One region of the Blastococcus sp. KM273129 genome, then DNA from elsewhere that is predicted to be linked to it. Evidence: riboswitches for the same ligand, from Rfam matches in the RefSeq annotation. Region 1 holds a riboswitch; each other region holds the start of a gene.

What was found. A riboswitch is a leader RNA that binds a small molecule or an ion and turns the genes downstream of it on or off. The one in region 1 is predicted to bind cyclic di-AMP.
Region 2: linked by a shared signal. The riboswitch ahead of E9565_RS02170 (C40 family peptidase) and the one ahead of E9565_RS04460 (LysM domain-containing protein) in region 1 are both predicted to bind cyclic di-AMP.
Region 3: linked by a shared signal. The riboswitch ahead of E9565_RS12140 (M23 family metallopeptidase) and the one ahead of E9565_RS04460 (LysM domain-containing protein) in region 1 are both predicted to bind cyclic di-AMP.

What each region holds. Positions count from the first base shown of each region.
Region 1 is NZ_SSXB01000009.1:72,339-74,592, reverse strand. Features, by position in the region: gene E9565_RS04470 (hypothetical protein) at 1-55, opposite strand, end outside; RNA gene rnpB (RNase P RNA component class A) at 89-490, shown strand; cyclic di-AMP (ydaO/yuaA leader) riboswitch at 706-841, shown strand; gene E9565_RS04460 (LysM domain-containing protein) at 849-1,799, shown strand; gene E9565_RS04455 (hypothetical protein) at 1,968-2,254, shown strand, end outside.
Region 2 is NZ_SSXB01000004.1:21,119-23,372, reverse strand. Features, by position in the region: gene E9565_RS02175 (M48 family metallopeptidase) at 1-319, opposite strand, end outside; gene E9565_RS02170 (C40 family peptidase) at 482-1,462, opposite strand; cyclic di-AMP (ydaO/yuaA leader) riboswitch at 1,569-1,717, opposite strand; gene E9565_RS02165 (hypothetical protein) at 1,932-2,252, opposite strand.
Region 3 is NZ_SSXB01000037.1:18,820-21,073, reverse strand. Features, by position in the region: gene ccsB (c-type cytochrome biogenesis protein CcsB) at 1-588, shown strand, start outside; cyclic di-AMP (ydaO/yuaA leader) riboswitch at 801-954, shown strand; gene E9565_RS12140 (M23 family metallopeptidase) at 1,129-2,247, shown strand.

The DNA.
Region 1 (2,254 bases):
CCCTCGGGTGTGGTGCATTGATCGACGTCCGGTACCCGATGGCGAGGGGGTCCATGTGCCGGACGCCTACACTTCCTGGCACGACGGACGAGTCGGCCGGGCGGTCGCGTCGGCGGGGGAGACTCCGTCGCCGAGGAACGTCCGGGCTCCACAGGGCAGGGTGGTCGTTAACGGCGACCCGGGGTGACCCGCGGGACAGTGCCACAGAAAACAGACCGCCGGCGTTCGCGCCGGTAAGGGTGAAACGGTGGTGTAAGAGACCACCAGCACGCCGGGTGACCGGCGTGGCTCGGTAAACCCCACCCGGAGCTAGGTCAAGAAGGAGCGGCGGTCCGCCGCCGCTCCGCGCAGGCGTTCGAGGGCGGCCCGCCCGAGCCTGCGGGTAGACCGCTGGAGCCTGCCGGCAACGGCAGGCCTAGATGGATGACCGCCCATCGGGAGGCCGTGAGGCACCCGTGGACAGAACCCGGCGTACAGGCCGACTCGTCCGTCGCCCTCGCGCGCCGGCGTCCGGGGGCATCACCCGAACGGGTGAAGCGGAGGCGCTGCGCGCACGGCTGGTGACACCGAGTGCCTTTGCGCGGAGGGTCCGCGAAAAGGCCCGATCCGAGCTTCTGGCTCGCCGACGGCCCTGCCTACCGTTTCGATCGTCCGCTGACCGGCGGACCCGGATGGCCGCCCGCCGAACCTGCCCACGGCCGCCCGGCAGCGAACACGACGGGCAGGGCGGGGGACCCACCGTTCGTGGTCCTCCGGGATCTCGGGGTGAAGCCGCGCCTCGCGCGGCCGGGCAGCTCTCGCCCGAACCCGACAGCTAACTCCGCAGGCGGCGAGAGGCTCACCACTCCATGCCCAAGAGCACCCGCACCGTGGGGCGTCACCGGCGCCCCTCCCGCAACCGCACCACGACCGCCGTGGCCTACCCGGCCGTCGTCCTCGCCGCCGCATCGGCCCTCACCATGGGGGCCATCAGCCCCGCGGCCGCGCACACCGGCCAGCACGCGGTCAACCCCGGCGACACCCTCAGCAAGCTCGCGGCCGGCCACGGCACCACGTGGCAGAGCATCTACGACGTCAACCGCGACACCATCGGCGCCGACCCCAACCTGCTCCGTGTCGGGCAGGTGCTCACCATCGGCGGCTCCGGTGCGGCACCGGCGCCGGCGGCGCCCGCGCCCGCCGCAGCCTCCTACACGGTGGTCGCCGGCGACACGCTGGGCAAGATCGCCGCCCGGCACGGCACCACCTGGCAGGACCTGCACGCCCTCAACCTCGGCGTCATCGGTCCGGACGCGAACGTCCTGCGCGTCGGCCAGGTGCTCGCCCTGACCGGCGGCGGGGTCGTTCCCGAGCGGGCCAGCCGGGACGAGCGGCCCGCCCCGGCCCCGGCGCCCGCTCCGGCTCCGGCGCCCGCTCCGGCTCCGGCGCCCGCCCCGGCTCCGGCGCCCGCCCCGGCTCCGGCGGCCACCTCCGCGGCCTACGACCAGTGGGACGCGCACGTCCGCCCGGACGTCCAGGAGATCGCGGAGGTGCACGGCGTCGGGACGGTGCTCACCCGTCCCGGCCACAGCCCCACCGCGGGCCTCGCGGCCGATTTCATGGTCTACAGCGACTCCGCCAAGGGGGACGCCGTCGCCCAGTACGTGATCGACAACGCGGCCCGGCTCGGCGTGGAATACGTGATCTGGGAGCAGCGGATCGCCGGCACGTGGACCGGGTGGGCCTGGCAGGGCATGGAGGACCGCGGCTCGCCCACGGCCAATCACATGGACCACCCGCACGTGACCTTCCTGCCGTAACCAGCGCTGGCACCTCGTGCGCCCCCTGCCCGGCTGCCGGGCAGGGGGCGCACGTGCGTTGGAGCTGGTCGCACGCCGGTCACCCGCGGTCCGCCCGCCGGATGCCGGGGCGTCGTCTTCGCTGGTCAGGGTCGGCCCCACCTGTCCTTCGACCCCAGGAGCACCCCCGTGCCATCCCGCGCCCGGCTTCTCGCCCCGTCGTTCCCGGCCGCCGCCCTGCTGCTCGCCGCCACCGCCGCCCCGGCCGGTGCGGTGCCGCCCCCCGCACCCGCCTTCGCCGAGCTGGCCACCTTCGAGGTGAGCGGTGAGGTCGCCGAGATCCTCGCCGTCACCCCAGACGGCCGGACGCTGCTGTACACCGACTCGGCCACCGCCGAGGTCGGCCTGGTCGACCTGACCCGGCCCGCGGAGCCCCGCGCGATCGGCGCGGTTCCGGTCGACGGCGAGCCGACGTC
Region 2 (2,254 bases), on a different contig from region 1:
CCAGCACCTGCACCGGCCACCGGCCGCCGACCCGCGCACCCACGGCGCGCACGAGGCGGGCGCCCAGCGGGGTCAGCCCGAGCACCGCCGACACCGCCAGGCCCAGCACGAGGGAGAGCAGCGAGGCCGGCCGCAGGGCGTCCGCGAACGCCTCGGCGCGCGCGATCCGGTCGGGCTCCAGCCCGGCGGTCGGATCCGGTTCGGTGTACCCGCCCGGGGGTTCGGGCAGGACGGTCCACGGGGTCCGCACGGCGATGACGACGACGACGGCGATCCCCAGGAGGGCCGCGGTCACCAGGGCGACCCGGCGAGCGCTCACCCGGGCGATCCTAGTGAGCCGGACGAGGAGGGCCGGTGACCCCGGGTGGGGTCACCGGCCCTCCTCGCGGCCGCCGAGGCGCTCGGCCCACGATGGCGCGGGCCGGCTTCCGCGCCTCGGTCCGCTCCTCGCTCGCGCCTCGCTGCGGTGCTCCCGCGGCTGTCACCCGGCGATGCGCCGAGCGCTGTTGTAGCTCCCCATCGAGTCCAGGCTCGCCACCTTCACCGGCTGACCGGACGTCGACGCGTGCACCATCTGGCCGTTGCCGATGTACATGCCGACGTGGCTGACCGGGCTGTAGAAGAACACCAGGTCACCCGGCTGCAGCTGGCTGCGCGAGACGGGCGTGCCCATCTGGCTCTGCGACCGGCTGGAGTGCGGCAGCGTCACACCCGCCGCGGCGTAGGCGTAGGAGGTCAGGCCCGAGCAGTCGAAGGCGTTCGGCCCACCGGCGCCCCAGACGTACGGGTCGCCGATCTGGGCGAGCGCGGTGTTCACCGCGACCTGGGCGGCCGAGCTCGGCGCGGTGACGGCGCTCGGCGCGGGCAGCGCGGCGCCGCCGTGCGCCCGGGCCACCTGCTCCTGCTGCGGCGCGGTGAGCGCCTCGTAGCGGCGCTGGTAGTCGGCGATCTTCGCCTCGAGCTCCTCCTGCTGGGCGGCGATCCGCGCCACCGTGCGCTCGGCGTCGGCGGCGGCCTCCGCTGCGGCGTCGCGGGACCGCTCCGCGTCCTCGGCGGCCTGCGACACCTCGCCGAGCACCGCGTTGGTGTGCCCGGCGATGGCGTCGAGGGTGCCGAGCTGGTCGACGAGGTCCTCGGCCGAGTCGCTGGTCAGCAGGGCGTCGAGCTGCGTCATGCCGCTGCCGGTGTAGGCGCTGCGGGCCAGTCTGCGGATGTGCCCGTCGAGGGAGCCGATCCGGGCCTCCGCCTCGGCAGCGGCCTCGCCGGCCGCCTCCGCCTCGTCCTGGTGGCGGGCGAGGACGACGCGCGCCTCGTTGAGCTGCTCGGAGACCACCTCGAGCTCGTGGCTGGCCTCGGCCACCTGTGCGGCGACGTCGTCGGCACCGGGGACGGCCGATGCCGTGCCCGGGAGGGCGGTGACGGTCACGGCGGCGACGGCGGTGACCAGGAAGCCCGTGCGCACCGGGCCGAGGCGACGGGTGCGGGGGGTGCACCGGCCGGCGGTCCGGAGCTGTTCGGGGGCGTGCGTCAGCAGTGCGTGAGGGGTCGCCACGAGCGGCGGCTCTCCGTTTCTTCCTCTGCGACCGCCGACCGAGTTAGCTGACGGGTTCGGGCTGGGAAGACTGGCCCTATCCCCCGCGCACCGGCGGACCGGCTGCGGGAGAACTCACCCCAGGAGTGCGGTGGGTCCCCGGTACACCGTGGGCGCCAGTGGTGCGCGCCCGGCGGTGATTAGGCGGTGTCCGGTCGAGGCCATCCATCGACGGATGACGACCACCCGGCCGGACGGCGAGAACCCTAACGACCGTGATGCGGCCGTGACAAATGGTGGTCGGAGAAACCTGTGGGACGAGAGTCCCCAGGTCAGGGGCACGCCTCGCCGCGGAGCCCCCTGACGCTGTGTGAGGGAGGCGGTCGGCGCAGGCCGGAGCTCAGCCCGTGCGCCGGCCATCGGACCGGCCGCCGCCGTGACCGCCGGCGCCGTCCGGGTGCCGCAGCGGGGGCACCAGCCCGCCCTCGGCGAGCGCCCGGACGGCCCGCCGCTCCACCTCGTCGAACTCCACCACCACACCCGGCGGTGGGACGACGACGTCTTCCGCGGCCGGGGCCGGGCCGCCGCGGGCGCGCCCGGCCATCGGGACGACGACCGGGTCGACCCCCTGCCACCCCGGTGGGGCCCCGAGCAGCACGGTCACCACGCAGTCGGCGCAGCCGGTCCCGCGGGCGGTGCAGGTGTCGCAGTCGATGAGCATGG
Region 3 (2,254 bases), on a different contig from region 1:
GCTCCCGTGCTGCGGGGGCTGGGGCTGTTCGTGCTCGGTCCCGTGGTGTTCGGCCTGGTCCTGATCGGGCTGTACCTCTATGCCGAGTCGGGGCCGCTGATCGCCGCGCTGCGCTCCGACTGGCTCGCTGTGCACGTGTCGGCGGCGATCCTCTCCTTCGGCATCTTCATCGTCAGTGCCGTGGCCAGCGTTCTGCTCCTGGTGGCGGCGCACCGGGAACGGTCGCGGAACGCAGGTGAGGAGCTGCCCGTCGGCCTGTGGGGCCGGATGCCCACGGTGGAGGCGCTGGACCGCGTCGCCCACCGCACGGCGGTCTTCGGCTTCCCGGTCTGGACCTTCGCGGTGGTCGCCGGGGCGATCTGGGCGGAGAGTGCCTGGGGACGGTTCTGGGGCTGGGATCCCAAGGAGACGTGGGCGTTCATCTCGTGGGCCCTGTACGCCGCCTATCTCCACGCTCGTACCACCGCCGGGTGGCGTGGCCGGCCCGCGGCGTGGGTCAACCTCGTCGCCTTCGCCAGTCTGGTGTTCAACCTGCTCTTCGTGAACCTGGTCTCGACCGGGCTGCACTCCTACGGCGGGGTCTCCTGACCGTCGGAGGTGGCGGGGCGCACGCGCACAGCGATCCTCTCGGGGTGCGCGGCATGGCTCCTCCGCGCATGGGCACGTGCCGGCCGGCACCAGCCCCGCACCCTTCTGCCAGTCATCACTGAGGCGATCCGTTACCCGACCGTGACAACTAAGCGTCTTCGTACTACCGTCCTCTCCGGTCCGGCCGAGCCCCGTCCTCAGAGCGAGGACCTCGACCGGCCCCGCCGAACCGTCCGCTTCCCAGCCGGACGGACCGGGGACCCACCGATCCCCCTGGGGTGAATCCGGGTGCGCCTGCGCGCACCCGGTAGGGCGCCTTCCCGCCCGAACCCGTCAGCTAACCCGGTAGGCGGCCAGGAAGAACGGAGCGACGCCGCCTTGGCGCCCCTGCACCATTGTCATGCCCCGACCACCGTCGCATCCGAGGGCAGCTCCGCCCGACGCGGGGCTCGGACCGTCAACTCAGCCAGCACCTCCGTACCCACCCGTGCCAGTCGAGCCCCGCGGCGGACCCCCCGCCGCGGCGCGGTCGCCGCAGCGATGGCGGCCTTGCTCGTCGCGGCGGCCGCGCAGTCGGCACTCGCCGCCCCCGGCAATCCGCCACAGGCCGTGGCGGCGGGGAGTGAGCTCGCCGCGGAGATCGAGCGGATCGACCAGCTCCTCGCCGCTGCCGAGGAGAAGGTGCAGCGGGCGACCATCGAGGCCGAGGCGGCTGCCGAGGCCTCGCGCGCCGCCCAGGCAGAGCTGGCATCGGCCCGGGCCACGGCGGACGCGGCGGCTGCGGAGCTCGCGGCCGCGCAGGCCGCCGTCGAGCAGGGGCAGGAGGACGTCGCCGCCGTGGGTCGGGAGCTCTACATGGGGGCTGACCCACTCGGCGACGCGGCGGTCCTGCTGGAAGCGGCAGGGCCGGAGGAGGTGCTGCAGCGGGCCGCGACCATGGACCTGCTTGGCGAGGACCGTGCGGAACGGTTGGAGGCGTTCGAGGAGGTCCAGCAGCGGCAGGAGGAGGCCGACCGGGCTGCGAAGGCCGCGGTCGCGCAGCAGGAGACGGCAGCGCGTGCCGCCGCCGAGGCCGAGGCGGCCGCGCAGGCTCAGCTGGGGGTTTCGCAGGAGGCGTACGACGCCGCCGCCGCGGAGAGGGCGGCTCTGGAGGAGCAGCTCCGCGCGGCCGAGACGCAGCTGCTCGCCAGTCGGGGGGTGGCCGATCCCGCCGCCGCCTGGGAGCAGGAAGAGCGCAAGGAGCTGGTTAGAGCTCAAGCCGGCACGGCTTCTCTGGTCGCCGGCCGTGTCACGTCCTGCTACGGCAACCGGTCCGGGACCAACCACAACGGCGTCGACATCGCCGCCCCCATCGGGACGCCGATCTACGCCCCCGAGGGCGGCGTGGTCCTGCACGCCGGCACGGCGAACGGCTTCGGCTACGCGGTCTACATCGAGCACCCGGACGGCACGATCACCGTCTACGGTCACATCAACCAGTACTTCGTGACCTCGGGTCAGGTCGTCACGGCGGGCCAGCAGATCGCCGAGGTGGGCAATAGAGGTCAGTCGACCGGTCCGCACCTGCACATCGAGACGCACACCGGGGGGCTCTACGCGAACCGCGTCAACCCCACGCCGTGGCTCGCTGCGCGCGGCATCGACCTGGCTTGTGGCTGAGGGCTGA